DNA from 2 places in the Bradyrhizobium sp. CB82 genome. Region 1 is predicted to be linked to the other one. Evidence: riboswitches for the same ligand, from Rfam matches in the RefSeq annotation. Region 1 holds a riboswitch; the other holds the start of a gene.

Region 1 (6,375 bases):
GCCCTGCTTTGACGGCCTCGACACCAAGAGCGAGGCTCAAATGGGTCTTGCCCGTTCCTGGTGGCCCGATGAGGTGGACGGCCTCGGCGCGATTGATGAACTGCAATCCGGCGAGCGCCAGGACGCGGTTTTTGTCCAGCGACGGCTGGAAGGCGAAGTCGAAGCCGGCGAGCGTCTTGATCGCCGACAACTTGGCCATCTGAACCGCCATTTTGATGCGACGGTTCTCGCGCATCGTGAGCTCTTCGGTGAGCAAGGCGTCGATGGCTTCGACGGCGCTAATTTCGCCGCGTTCGAGGCCGCGCAGGGTGACGTCGAGGATTTCCAAGGCGCGCGGCATCTTCAGGCTGACCAGGTTGGTCTTGACGCGCTCGATGACGGAGGAAGCACTCATCACACGACCTCCTGGGCTGCCAGGCGGCGGCCGACGGCCGCGTAGAAGTCCAGCGAACGACGCGCGGCGTGGTCTCCGGCGCGCGTGAGGGTGACGGGTTCTGTGTTGCCTGGACGGCGTCGGCCGAAGCTGGCGAGCTTGCGGTGTGCCGGATCGAGCCGCTTCTGGCCCCGACCTTCGAGCGGAGCATGACTTGCCACCAGCACGCTGCCCTCGAAGATGCGGATTTCGTCGGCGAGGACATGGACATCGAAGACCCGCCGCCGCGTGGTATCAGGCACGCTGTAGAGATTGCCGCCGACGCTCACCATGCCTTCGTGCGAGGCCCGTCGCTCCAGATGCAACACTGCTCGATAGGGCGCGCCCGGCAAGGCTTGCAGTGCCGCCTTTTCCTCGGCGAAGGCCTCGTTGACGACCCGACGGGTCGTGGCGTGCACCCGCGGATTGGCGACCGTATCCAGCCAATGGCGGAGCTGGCCGTTGAGATCGTCGAGATTGCGGAAGATACCGCCGAGGAAGAAGTCCTCGCGGATGTATCGGAACGGCCGCTCGACCTTGCCCTTTGTCTTGGCCCGATAAGGCCGGCAGGCGCGCGGCTGGAAGCCATAATGGCGAGCGAGATCGATCAGCGCGCGGTTATAGACCACGAGCCCCTCGGCATCCTCGCCGAGGACAGCGGTTTTCATCCGGTCGTAGAGGATCTCGCGCGGAACGCCGCCGATTGTCTCTAAGGCGGCGATATGGCAGCGAAGCACTGTTTGGAGGTCCTGGTGGACAACGAACCGCGCCCAGATCAGGCGTGAGTAGCCGAGCACCATGGAGAACAGCCAGACGATGCGCTTGATCCCTGGCTCATCGACGAACTCGACCTCGAACCTGGCGAAGTCGACCTGCGCCTGCTCACCCGCTGGCGTTTCAAAACGCACTTCGAAGCCCGCCGGCTGGGAAGGCCGCAGCTCGCGCACGCGATCGCGCACGATGCTGTAGCCACCGGCGAAGCCGCGTTCCGTGAGCTCACGCCACAGCCGCACGGCCGTGAGCGCAGGATAGGCGGCCAGCCGCTCGCGCAAATAAGCCTCGAAGTGATCGACAATTCCAGGCCTCGCCACTCGCTTTTTGTAGACCGGCGGCTCCAATCCTTTGGCGATGTAGGCCCTGACCGTCTTTCGGTCGACACCAAGCTGCCGGGCGATCGCGCTGAACGACAGACCTTGGCGATGCAAATCCAGAATCATGACAAGTTCCCCAAGTTTGAGCACCGCGCCCTCCCTCCCGCCTGCAGGGGGAACGTCGGCGATTCGATGCGATGGCCGACCGTCCAGGGCATGCCCTGGACGGTCGGCCATCGCGAAAACTGGGAAATTTTCAAATGCCATAAGTGGGGAGAATTACTCCGCCACTCACACCGGCCTCGTGCGCCACCCGCAAGCTCTCGGCCAGCAACAGCTCCAGCTTGTCGCCGAGCCGCTTGCGGCTCAGGTCCGAGCGCTCGTGCGGGAACGCGTGCTGAAAGAACTCTTCGCCGGTGAAGTACTGGAAATACGGGTCGTGCACCCAGCGCTCGCACACCCCCTCATCGGACAGGCCGTAAATGTGCTTGAGCAGCAGCAGCCGATCATGAAGCGGGTCGCGATGCCCGGCCGACCATTCTCGCTATAGAGCGACGCGATCTCGCCGTCGATCCAGTCCCAATCGACCTTGCCGGCGAGTTGAACCAGCTCATGCTTCATATTGAAGATCTGGTCCAGCCTGGCCCGGAACAGATCGCCCGATCCCGTCGTCCTGTGCTTCTTCGATCGCATCGCCACCTCCGATGCGACGACGGAATCATGATTGGCGATTCGACGGAATCTTGAAAAGGAAACTGCAAGGTTCCGACGACCGAAGCATCAAAACCCTGCAATCGCAACAGTCCACCAACGACAAATGCGATTCCAACTCAATCGCTTAGCCGCTCTGAGCGGCGAAAAAAGCGCGACGTTCGACTCGAATTTGCGTTCGATCGCCTCCTCGCGGTCAAACTTGAACCAGGTTTACGTAATTCTCGTTCCAGATCAGGTGCGCTTCGCGCGCGCCGGCGCCGATGTGACGGGAGGCGAAGATGCAAGGCGCCATTGTTTGAGCGCCGCCTCGCGATCCGCTTCAAGCCGTTCCGCGGCGGTGGGGGCGAATTCTGACCGCATCACCAAGGGCCAAATCAAACGGATAGACGGATCTCATGCTCTTGACTTCCTCGTCGGAAGTGATGGGTTGACCTGCTCCGATCGTCTGCAGCCAATCCTCACCCTGGAGCCCGGTCGACGTGCTGCGCGGCGGCTCCGAGCACCGTGTTTCCACCCCGTGGATCCATCGCAGACCTGCCCTGGAGGCGTTGACTCACATTTACATATGAGGGCGGTGGAGAATAGGACGTGCTCAGAGCTTTGGCGCGGATTGGGTATGCAGTTACAGGTCAACCACTCGGCGTGCCGCCGTCCTCCGTCATGATGGCGTCGGCGACCATCTCAGCTGTCGCAGCCGATAGTGTCCAGCCCAGATGACCATGGCCAGTGTTGTAGAAGATGTTCGGCCTCTTACCCCTGCCAACCCTCGGCATCATGCTGGGTGTCATGGGACGCAAGCCGGCCCAAGGCACCACCTGCGCCGTGCAAACACCGGGAAAAAATCGTTCCACCCACTGCACCAGAGGCCTAATTCGACTGGCGCTGATGTCGCGGTTCTCGCCGTTGAATTCAGCGGTTCCGGCGACACGGAAGCGATCTTCTCCCAACCGGCTAGTGACGATCTTGCTCGCCTCGTCGAGGATGCTGACACGCGGCGCTGCTGTCTGGCTCACCGTGTCCGGCAAGTTCACCGTGATGGAATATCCCTTGACGGGATAGATGTTAACGCGATCTCCGAGTATTGAAGCAATACGGCGGCTGCCAATACCAGCACAGATTACTGCCCTTTGAGCCCTGTGTTCGTTCCTAAGAGGACCTTCTTGCCAATGTACAAGCACACCTTGTGCATCCGAGCGCATCTGGAAGATCTGTGCTCCGAAGACAAAGCGCACACCCTTTCGCTCGCAGGCCGCAGCAAGACCGCGCGTGAACTTGTGAATGTCGCCAGTTGAGTCAGACGGGGTGAAGAAACCGCCATAATATTGGTTCCGCAGCGCAGGTTCGATCGCACGCATTTCAGAGGGGGTTACGGGGCACCGGTCCAGTCCTCCCTCCAGCAGCAGCTTATTCACGCAAGAAGCTGCATCGAATTCGGCTTTACTGGAATAGACGTGCAAAATGCCTCGTCGTTCGAGATCAAAATTGATGCCCTCACGATCGGCAATGTCAAACAGATGCTGCCGCGCGTCGATTGCGAGTCTAGTCGTCTCGATTGTGTTACGACGATAGTGACGGATCTGGCCGACGAACTCTGCCAACCAAGTATATTTATGATAACTTGGACTCGGGTTCAGCAGCAAGGGGGCGTCCTTGCGCAGCATCCATTTGAGACCTTTAACGATCGTGCTTGGGCTGTTCCAGACCTCCGCATTGCTTGCCGACAATTGTCCCCCATTGGCAAACGAGGTCTCCATCGCGGCATAACGATGTCGATCGAATACTGTAACAGAGTAGCCGCGCACAGCCAGCGCGTAAGCGGTTGTAACTCCGGTAATGCCGGATCCGATAATAGCGATCGTTGTCATCATGTGCTCCAAGACAGGGGTGAACGTCGCAATGGTATTCGCCATAGCTCCGCCCCAAATCTGTCCGTGCACCTGAGAGCTTGCTCCGCTGGCCCAATGGGTAGCGGTCCCCTTCGGTGGGCGCCAACTGGCGCCTCTCTCCAGATTGTCCTGGGCGTGCGGTCCTGGGCCTGAGAGTTTCCTTGGGGAGTTGCTCCGTCGGCGGCAATGGCCATTGGCGGCTCACCGCGCTCTCCCGCACGCTGTCGTCAGACATCCCAATATTTTCAGGCATGTGATGGCATGTCAAGATCGAGGTATCATCAAGGTCAATAACAGCACAGAAGGGATCACTTGATGATCGTCTGGCGCAGTTCGACTGGCCCCGAAACGACACGATTCCGACAGCGGCGCAGAAAGCGCCTTTTCCTCAACATACCGCCCCCTCGACATATTCGTCGCTTTCCCGCGCAGAAGTGAACAAATTGCAGTAATGCTGCGGGATCGGCTGAAAAGTGTGCGACACGAGCACTCAGGCAGGTCTAACCTGATCGACAATATTGGGGTGATCTATGGCTGAACGAAGCGGTTCGTGCGTCTGAAGTAATTGTGTGTGTCGGGAGCGATAATCTCGCGACTGCGGTTCAGTTGTTTTGCGCGACAGATCGTTCGTAAGCACTATGAAGTCGCCAGCGCTCCTTGCGGTCCGCGATGGAAACAATTTGCGATTTAGGCACAATGAACCTGATCGCTCTGTCATTGTTTCGATTGGCTGCCGCAGTCGGTCATCAGCACATTTTTTGCCCGCCGCTCCGTCACAGACGCTGCTCGATCATGAAGCTCAAGTCGTGCCCGGTGCGATTGCAGGCGGGGCTCGGGCCGTACTGCGGCTCTGGGCGTCGACACGCGGCGAATTCAGGCGCAAGCCTTGAATAGGCCGCCTTTCTTCTTTGACACTTTGAAGCGGCTAGAGCCGGGCTTAGCGCGACTGCGCGAGGGTTTCCCGAGAGCAAGCCATGTGCTTGCAAATCAGTGGCTGGTATCGGACACCTATGATCCCGAGAGCCGCTTGGGCGATCTAAACGCTTGCGCGCTCGATCCTCAACGGGGTGAGGCCACGCGATGAGCATGTGGCGGCAGATACCTCGCGCAATCAGCGATGTTTGATTCGATTACGTGAAAGACGAACGAGAGTGCTCTCAAACACGTTTGAGGGTTATCAATCTCATGCAAAAGTTGCGCGCGCCCAGAAGTTAATGGCCAGAGATCCGTTATCTGCCACCGTCCTGGTGCCAGGACCGCGATCCGCTGCTTGACTTTGTAATGGTGCTGTACCTAGACCGTGGACTTGAATACCAGGCCGGCAAAAACCGTACTTCAGAGGAGATTCCGGATAGGTCAAGCCTCTTGACAACGCATCCATCAGATCAGGCTCTCCAAGTTCCTGATCGCACTTCTGTACCCTTTGCCGCCCGAGTAGGGCATCTGTCGGAGAAAGACTCTTGACCTTCCTTCAATCAAAACGATTCCGTACGTTCCTTTTGCACAGATCGAGTACGAAAACCGGGTCGAACAAGCGCGGCGGTTGATGAAAAGTACGGTTTCGACGCACTTCTCGTGACGTCCGAGCACAACTGGCGCTATTTGTTGACGATATTAGCGCGACGCCAAATTCGACTACCAGACCCCGTTTTCTTCTTATCCCTTTGTCTGGTGAAGCGATCGGGATCGTTCCAGGCTCATACGACGATTTTCATAGTCAAACTACCTGGGTGAAAAACTACCGGACTTGGCCCGGCCCCAATCCGAAAGATGAGGGTGTTTCCGCGCTCGTTAAGTTATTGAGTGATCTACTGCCAGACAATGCCAAGATAGGGACCGAACTCGGCGCAGAGAGCAGGCTTGAATGCCTGTTGGCGACTTTTTGCGTGTCGTTGATGCAATCGGACCTCGGACGTTTGCCGATGCGTCGGATCCGATCTTCACTCCATTGCGCATAATCAAGTCGCCTTCGGAGATTGATCGAATGCGTACGGTAAATGGAGTTACTTCGGAGGTGTTTGATAATCTGGCGCCAAAGTTGCGTCACGGCATGACTGAGCGAGAGGTTTGCCGTCTGTATGAACTCGAAATGTTTTACTCGCGGTATCGATAAAACTCTCAAGATCAATTGCGCTTCTGGGCGTGGAGGCTATACACGCTGCTTTGGTGTTCCCTCAGATAAGGTTCTCTCCAATAAGGATCTCCTGTTTATTGATAAAGGCTTTTTATTCAACTGACCGCCCCGGGTTTGCCGGAGGCCATTTGGTTTAAG
Region 2 (8,050 bases), 4.5 Mb from region 1:
CGATCAGGCGCTTGGCGATGTCGTCGACGGTGACGCCGCTCGTCGTTTTCAGCGGGCGCGGATCGATGATGCATTCGTGCGCGACGCGGCCCTTCGCGTTCTTGTAGAGCACTGGGAAATACGCATCCAAACGCGCCGCGACGTAGTTGGCGTTGAGGATTGCGATCTCGGTCGCGCGCTTCAAGCCTTCGCCGCCCATCATCAGGATGTAGATGTAGGAGATGGTCAGGATCGAGGCCGAGCCGAACGCTGCTGCCGACACCGGGCCAACCGCCGCGTCCGCGTGGGGCGCGGGATGACGAATCTCCGGATGACTTGGCAGGAACGGCGCAAGGTGCGCTTTTACGCCGATCGGGCCCATGCCCGGACCGCCGCCGCCATGCGGGATACAGAACGTCTTGTGCAAATTGAGGTGGCTGACATCGGCGCCGTAGTCGCCGGGCCGTGACAGGCCGACCTGCGCGTTCAGGTTTGCGCCGTCGAGATAGACCTGGCCGCCATGGCCATGCACGATGTCGCAGATCTCGCTGATGTGCTCCTCGAATACGCCATGCGTCGAGGGATAGGTGATCATCACCGCGGCGAGATCGTCCGAATGCTTTTCGGCCTTGGCGCGGAGGTCATTGACGTCGACGTCGCCATTCTTCTCGCAGGCGACGACCACCACCTCCATGCCGACCATCGCGGCGGAGGCCGGGTTGGTGCCGTGGGCGGAGGAGGGGATCAGGCACACCTTGCGATGGCTCTCGCCACGTGCCGCGTGATAGCCGCGGATCGCAAGCAGGCCGGCATATTCGCCTTGCGCGCCCGAATTCGGCTGGAGCGAGATCGCGTCGTAGCCGGTGATGTCGCACAGCCATTTTTCAAGCCGTGCGAACAGCGCATGATAGCCCACCGCCTGCCCGCGCGGGGCAAATGGATGCAGGCTGGAAAACTCCGGCCAGGTCAGCGGCATCATCTCGGTGGTCGCGTTGAGCTTCATGGTGCACGAGCCGAGCGGGATCATCGCGCGGTCGAGCGCGAGGTCGCGATCGCTGAGCTTGCGCATGTAGCGCAGCATCTCGGTTTCCGAGCGATGCGCATGGAACACCGGATGGGTGAGGAAGCCGGTGGTCCGCTTCAACGCCTCGGGCAGCGCCTCGCGCGTGGTCGCGTCGATCTCGGCATAAGCGAGCTTGCCTCCGAACGCGCGCCAGACCGCCTCGATGGTGGCCGGGGTCGTGGTCTCGTCCAGCGCGATGCGCAGGCCGTCGCTGCCGAGGCCGAGATTGATTGTCTCGGCCGTGGCGCGCGCGATGATCTCGTCACGCTTCGTACCAACGTCCACGCTGACTGTATCGAAGAAGTGTTCGGAACGTGGCGCGAAGCCGAGCTTGCGCAGACCCGCGGCCAGCACGGCGGTGCGGCGATGCACCATGCGTGCGATCTGCGAGAGGCCTTCAGGGCCATGATAGACCGCATACATCGAGGCGATCACGGCGAGCAGCACCTGCGCGGTGCAGATGTTGGAGGTCGCTTTCTCACGGCGGATATGCTGCTCGCGGGTCTGGAGCGCGAGGCGATAGGCGGGTGCACCACGCGAGTCCACGGACAGGCCGACGATGCGGCCGGGCAGCGACCGCTTCAGCGCATCGCGCACCGCCATGTAGGCTGCGTGCGGGCCGCCATAGCCCATCGGCACGCCAAAACGCTGTGCCGAGCCGATCGCGATATCTGCGCCGAGCTCGCCGGGCGAGGCCAGCAGCGTCAGCGCCAGCAGATCGGCGGCAACGATCGCAAGGGCGCCCTTGGCGCGCAGCGTCGCAATGGCCGGCCGCAGGTCGCGCACCGCGCCCGAGCTGCCGGGATATTGCAGCAGTGCACCAAGCACGTCTGTCTTGTCGAGATCACTGAGGGGATCGCCGACGATCAGGTTCCAGCCCAAGGGCTCTGCGCGGGTGCGCATCACCGCGAGCGTCTGCGGATGCACGTCCTTGTCGACGAAGAAGGCTTGCGCTTTCACCTGCGAGTGCCGCTCGGCGAGCGCCATGGCTTCGGCCGCGGCGGTCGCTTCATCGAGCAGCGAGGCGTTGGCGACGTCGAGCCCGGTGAGGTCGCAGATCATGGTCTGGAAGTTGAACAGCGCCTCCAGCCGGCCCTGGCTGATCTCGGGCTGGTAGGGCGTATACGCCGTGTACCAGGCCGGGTTTTCCAAAATGTTGCGCTGGATCACCGCGGGCAGGATGGTGCCGGAATAGCCTTGGCCGATCAGCGAGGTGAAGACCTGGTTTTGGGCTGCGAGCTCGGCCATGTGCGCGATCGCCTCGGTCTCGGTCAGGGGCTTGCCCAGATCGAGCGGAGATGCCTGCCGGATCGAGGCCGGCAGCGTCTCCGCCATCAGCGCATCGACGCTCTTGGCGCCGACCGTTTCGAGCATTGCGGTGACATCGCGCACTGAGGGGCCGATGTGGCGGCGAACGAAACTGGCGGCGGTTTCGCCGCTGGATTTACGGTGCGCGGTCATCGCTTGCTCCATCGTCCTTAAGCCGTGTGTGCCTTGTAGGCGGCTTCATCCATGAGGCCCCCGAGCTCGCTCTTGTCGGCAATTTTGATCTTGAAGAACCAGGCCTTGCCTGCGGCCTCCGAATTGACTAGCGCCGGCTCGTCGACGACCGCCTGGTTGACCTCGAGCACTTCGCCCGAGATCGGCGCATAGACGTCCGACGCCGCCTTCACGGACTCGACCACGGCCGCAGCTTCCGTCTTCTTCAGCGCGCGGCCGACCTTGGGCAGCTCGACGAACACGATGTCGCCGAGCTGCTGCTGGGCGTAATCGGTGATGCCGACGGTGGCGACGTCGCCGTCGATGGCGAGCCATTCATGGTCGGAGGTGTACAGCGTAGTGGTCATTGTCTCGTCCTCAGCGTTTGTAGGTGTTTTTCACGAAGGGCATGGCAGCGACTGCGAGCGGCAGGCGCTGGCCGCGCACCTCGGCGAAGAGCTTTGTGCCGAGCGCGCTCAGGCTCATGGGCACGTAGCCCATCGCCACCGGCGCGCTCAGGCTTGGGCCGAAACCGCCCGATGTGACCTTTCCAATGGGATCGCCGCCCGCGCTCTCGGCAAACAGCAGCGCGCCCTCGCGCACCGGGGCGCGGCCCTCGGCACGCAGGCCGACGCGGCGGCGGGATGCGCCGTGATCGAAGTGGGCGAGAATCTTTTCGGCGCCGGGAAAGCCGCCGGCGCGGGCGCCGCCGCTGCGGCGGCTCTTCTGCACCGACCACTCCAGCGCGGCCTCGACCGGCGTGGTGGCGGTGTCGATGTCGTGGCCGTAGAGGCAGAGCCCGGCTTCCAGCCGCAGGCTGTCGCGGGCCCCGAGACCGATCGGCAGCACGTCCGGATTGTCCAGCAGCATCTTGGCGAGGCGTTCGGCATCGGCAGCCGGAACCGAGATCTCGAAACCGTCCTCGCCGGTGTAGCCGGAGCGCGAGACGAAGCACCTGATGCCGGCGACCTCGTGCGGGCCGGCGTCCATGAACTTCATGGCCGGTGCCTCTGCACAAAGTTTCGCCAGCGCCGCTTCGGCCTTCGGACCCTGGAGCGCGATCAGCGCGCGGTCGTTCAGCGAATCGATGATGCAGTCATCGGAGAGATGCGCGCGCAGATGTGCCTCGTCCTCGGCCTTGCAGGCGGCATTGACGACCAGGAACAGGTGATCACCCAAATTGGCGACCATCAGATCGTCGAGAATGCCGCCGTCGAAATTGGTGAACTGAGCATAGCGCTGCCGCCCCTTGGCGATCGCCACGATATCCTGCGGCACCAGCCGCTCCAGCGCGCTGGCGGCGTCCTCGATCCTCCCGGATTTCGGCCGCAGCGCGATCTGGCCCATATGGGAGACGTCGAACAGGCCCGCTTTGCTGCGGGTATGGAGGTGCTCCTTCAGCACGCCGGCGGGGTACTGCACCGGCATCTCATAGCCCGCGAACGGCACCATCTTGCCGCCCACGGAGACATGGAGGTCGTAAAGAAGGGTACGTTTCAGGGAGTTCTTGTCGTCCGACGCAAGCATCACAGGGGCCCTCGCGGTTCCCGGGGAGAATTCCCCGAGGGAAACCAGTCGAAGCCCCATCTGTCGCTGTGCCTGAGAGTATTATCCCGTCGGCGGGTGCCACCCGGGCTTCAATGCCCGTCGGCGCCTCTTTCCAGATGCTGTCAAAGCCACACGGTCCCTTTGCCTGAGAGTTTCCGGGGCGGTTGCTCCTTCGGCGCCGGCAACAAAGCCGGTCTCTCCCGACGTGGCCGTACGTTACATGTAGGTACAGAACACAGGCTGGCCAAGGCTGTCAACGCGGCCGCAATGTCTATCAACGGCCTATTGCGCGGCTGCGGCAACCCTCTGATCTCTCTGCACAGTTTCTGGACAGGGCAGCTCACCTTGTCTAAAAGCGCTATCGCCCGCAGATATCAGCCTTAATTTCAGGTTTGGGCGGATTCTGGCGGATCTTGCACCCGATTGGATGAACATGAGCGGCGTCAACGAGATCAGGTCGACCTTTCTGAACTTCTTTGCCAAGAACGGCCACGAGATCGTGCCGTCCTCGCCATTGGTGCCGCGCAACGATCCGACGTTGATGTTCACCAATGCCGGCATGGTGCAGTTCAAGAACGTCTTCACGGGCGTCGAGAAGCGCCCCTATCACCGGGCCACCACCTCGCAGAAATGCGTGCGCGCCGGCGGCAAGCACAACGACCTCGACAATGTCGGCTACACCGCGCGCCATCTCACCTTCTTCGAGATGCTCGGCAACTTCTCCTTCGGCGACTACTTCAAGGAGCGCGCGATCGAGCTCGCCTGGAATCTGATCACCAAGGATTTCGGGCTGAAGAAGGACAAGCTGCTCGTCACCGTCTATCACACCGACGACGAGGCGGCCGGCCTGTGGAAGAAGATCGCGGGCTTCTCCGAGGACCGCATCATTCGCATCCCGACCTCGGACAATTTCTGGGCGATGGGCGATACCGGTCCGTGCGGCCCTTGCTCGGAGATCTTCATCGATCGCGGCGAGCACATCTGGGGCGGGCCTCCCGGCAGCCCGGAAGAGGACGGCGATCGCTTCCTCGAATTCTGGAATCTGGTCTTCATGCAGTTCGAGCAGGTGACGAAGGAGGAGCGCCAGCCGTTGCCGCGCCCCTCGATCGACACCGGCATGGGGCTGGAGCGCATGGCCTGCATCCTGCAGGGCGTCGACAGTGTGTTCGAGACCGATCTCTTCCGTCAGCTGATCGATGCGACCGCGTCCGCGCTTGGTAGCGGACCGAATGAGCAGACGGTCGCCTCGTTCAGGGTGATCGCCGATCACCTCCGCTCCTCGGCCTTCCTTGTGTCTGATGGCGTACTGCCCTCGAACGAGGGCCGCGGCTACGTGCTGCGCCGGATCATGCGACGGGCGATGCGCCACGCGCAGCTTCTGGGCGCGAAGGAGCCGCTGATGCATCGCCTCGTCTGGGCGCTGGTGCGTGAGATGGGCCAGGCCTATCCCGAGCTGGTGCGCGCGGAAAAGCTGATCGAGGAAACGCTGCGGCTGGAGGAAACCCGCTTCCGCAAGACGCTGGCGCGCGGCCTTGCCATCCTCGACGAGAAGAGCGCGTCATTGAAGAAGGGCGACATGTTCGACGGCGACGTCGCCTTCACGCTCTACGACACTTACGGCTTCCCGCTGGATCTCACACAGGACGCGCTAAAGTCGCGCGGTATCAGCGTCGACCAGTCTGCCTTCACCGATGCGATGGAGCGTCAACGCGAGAAGGCGCGTGCGTCCTGGGCGGGCTCGGGCGAGGCCGCCAGCGAGGCGATCTGGTTCCCGCTGCGCGAAAAGCTGGGGGCCACCGAATTCCTCGGCTATGAGACCGAGAGCGCCGAAGGCGTCGTCGCGGCGCTGGTGAAGGACGGCAAGGAAACCGACAGCCTCAAGGCCGGCGAGACCGGCTCGATCGTGCTCAACCAGACCCCGTTCTATGCGGAGTCCGGCGGCCAGGTCGGCGATACCGGCGTGATGGTCGGCGAGGGCGGGATCAAATTTCGTGTCACCGACACGCAGAAGAAGCTCGGCGATCTCTTCGTGCATATCGGCACGGTGGAGCAGGGGACGCTTAAGGCCGGCACCGCGCTCCAGCTCGAAGTTGACCACGCGCGCCGGTCCTCGATCCGCGCCCATCACTCCGCGACGCATCTTCTCCACGAGGCGCTGCGCCAGGTACTGGGCGATCATATCGCTCAGCGCGGCTCGCTGGTCGCGCCCGATCGCCTGCGTTTCGACTTCGTGCATCCCAAGCCGATCACGCCGGCGGAGCTCGCCCGCGTCGAGGACATTGCCAATGACGTTGTGCTGGAAAATGACGAGGTCACGACGCGCATCATGGGTGTCGACGAGGCCCGCGAAGCCGGCGCGCGTGCGCTGTTCGGCGAGAAATATGGCGACGAGGTCCGCGTCGTCTCGATGGGCAAGACCGCGCGCGAACACGGCGCCAACGCAATGGGCTGGTCGGTCGAGCTCTGCGGCGGCACTCATGTCAAGCGCACCGGCGATATCGGCCTGATCACGCTGACAAGCGAGAGCGCGGTCGCTTCCGGCGTGCGCCGTATCGAGGCGCTGACCGGGCGTCATGCACGCAAGCATGCCAACGACACCATGGCGCTGGCGAAGACCGCAGCCGCCGAGCTGCGCACCTCGCTCGAGGACGTGCCGGCGCGCATCACCGCGCTGATGGACGAGCGCAAGAAGCTGGAGCGTGAATTGTCCGACGCGCGCAAGAAGCTCGCGATGGGCGGCGCTGCGTCGTCCGGCAATGGCGCAGCCGCAGGCGTGCGCGAGGTCGGCGACGTCAAACTGATGGCGCGTGCGGTCGAGGGCATCGAGATGAAGGATCTCAAGAGCCTTGCCGACGACGGCAAGAAGCAGATCGGCTCCGGCGTCGTCGCGATCGTCGGCGTCACCGAGGACGGCAAGGCCGGCGTTGTGGTTGGTGTCACCGCCGACCTCACTTCGCGCTTCAACGCAGTTAATCTGGTTCGCGTCGCCTCCGAAGCGCTCGGCGGCAAGGGTGGCGGCGGTCGGCCTGACATGGCGCAGGCCGGCGGGCCCGACGGCGCCAATGCGGCGGCGGCACTGTCGGCGATCGAAAAAGCCATGGTCGGCGCGTAGATCGCCGTGCGCCTCGTTCCGCGAGGACGTGGGCTTCGCGATCCCAATTTGAGGGATCGCTTGTACGAATTGCTGGAGCACGATCCGCTGGCCTATTCCGCCGGGTCGCACTTCATCCAGGTGATCGTGGCCGTCATCGTGCTCGACGTCGTGGCGATGACGCTCGCCTCGGTACCGGATCTGGACGCTCAATTCGGCGCGCTGTTCACGGGCGTCGCCATTCTCGCGGTGATCGTGTTCGCATTGGAATATGCGGCGCGGCTTTGGACCGTCGCCGGCCATACGCAGCGCAAGGCGTCGCCACTTGCCGACCGGTTCTCCTACGTCTTCTCCGCGCTCGGCATCATCGATCTCATGGCGTTCCTCCCTGCAGCGTTCGTGCTGGCCACCGGCCGGCACTCGACGATGGCGGCGCTCGGCGTGCTGCCGTTCTTCAAGTTGATCCGCTATTCGCCAGCGATGCGTTCGCTGCTCGCCGCCGTCCATGCCGAACGGCGCGCATTGATCGGATGCATCGTCATCCTGATCGGCGTGGTGCTCACCTTCGCTTCGCTCCTCTACGCCATCGAGCGCGAGGTGCAGCCGGAGAAGCTCGGCACCATCCCGCAGGCGATGTGGTGGGCGATCGTGACGCTCGGCACGGTGGGATATGGCGACGTCGTTCCGGTGACCCCGCTCGGCAAGTTCGTCTCCGTGTTCGCCATCATCAGCGGCTTTGCCATGATCGCGCTGCCGGTCGCGATCATCTCGAGCGCCTTCGCGGAAGAGGTGAAGCGCCGCGACTTCGTCGTCACCTGGGGCATGCTGGCGCGGGTGCCGTTGTTCTCACATCTCACGGCATCGGAGATCGCCGACATCATGCGCCTGTT

What was found. A riboswitch is a leader RNA that binds a small molecule or an ion and turns the genes downstream of it on or off. The one in region 1 is predicted to bind glycine.
Region 2: it holds a riboswitch for glycine, as region 1 does, so the genes downstream of both, gcvT (glycine cleavage system aminomethyltransferase GcvT) here and QA640_RS38290 (D-amino acid dehydrogenase) in region 1, are expected to answer to the same signal.

Annotation. Positions count from the first base shown of each region.
Region 1 covers NZ_CP121650.1:7,967,417-7,973,791, reverse strand. Annotated here, with positions in the region: partial or broken gene istB (IS21-like element helper ATPase IstB) at 1-394, opposite strand, end outside; gene istA (IS21 family transposase) at 394-1,653, opposite strand; partial or broken gene QA640_RS38295 (transposase) at 1,799-2,196, opposite strand; gene QA640_RS38290 (D-amino acid dehydrogenase) at 2,847-4,082, opposite strand; glycine riboswitch at 4,140-4,229, opposite strand; glycine riboswitch at 4,232-4,330, opposite strand.
Region 2 covers NZ_CP121650.1:3,429,598-3,437,647, forward strand. Annotated here, with positions in the region: gene gcvP (aminomethyl-transferring glycine dehydrogenase) at 1-2,503, opposite strand, end outside; gene gcvH (glycine cleavage system protein GcvH) at 2,521-2,889, opposite strand; gene gcvT (glycine cleavage system aminomethyltransferase GcvT) at 2,900-4,048, opposite strand; glycine riboswitch at 4,194-4,282, opposite strand; gene alaS (alanine--tRNA ligase) at 4,503-7,181, shown strand; gene QA640_RS16395 (cyclic nucleotide-gated ion channel) at 7,188-8,050, shown strand, end outside.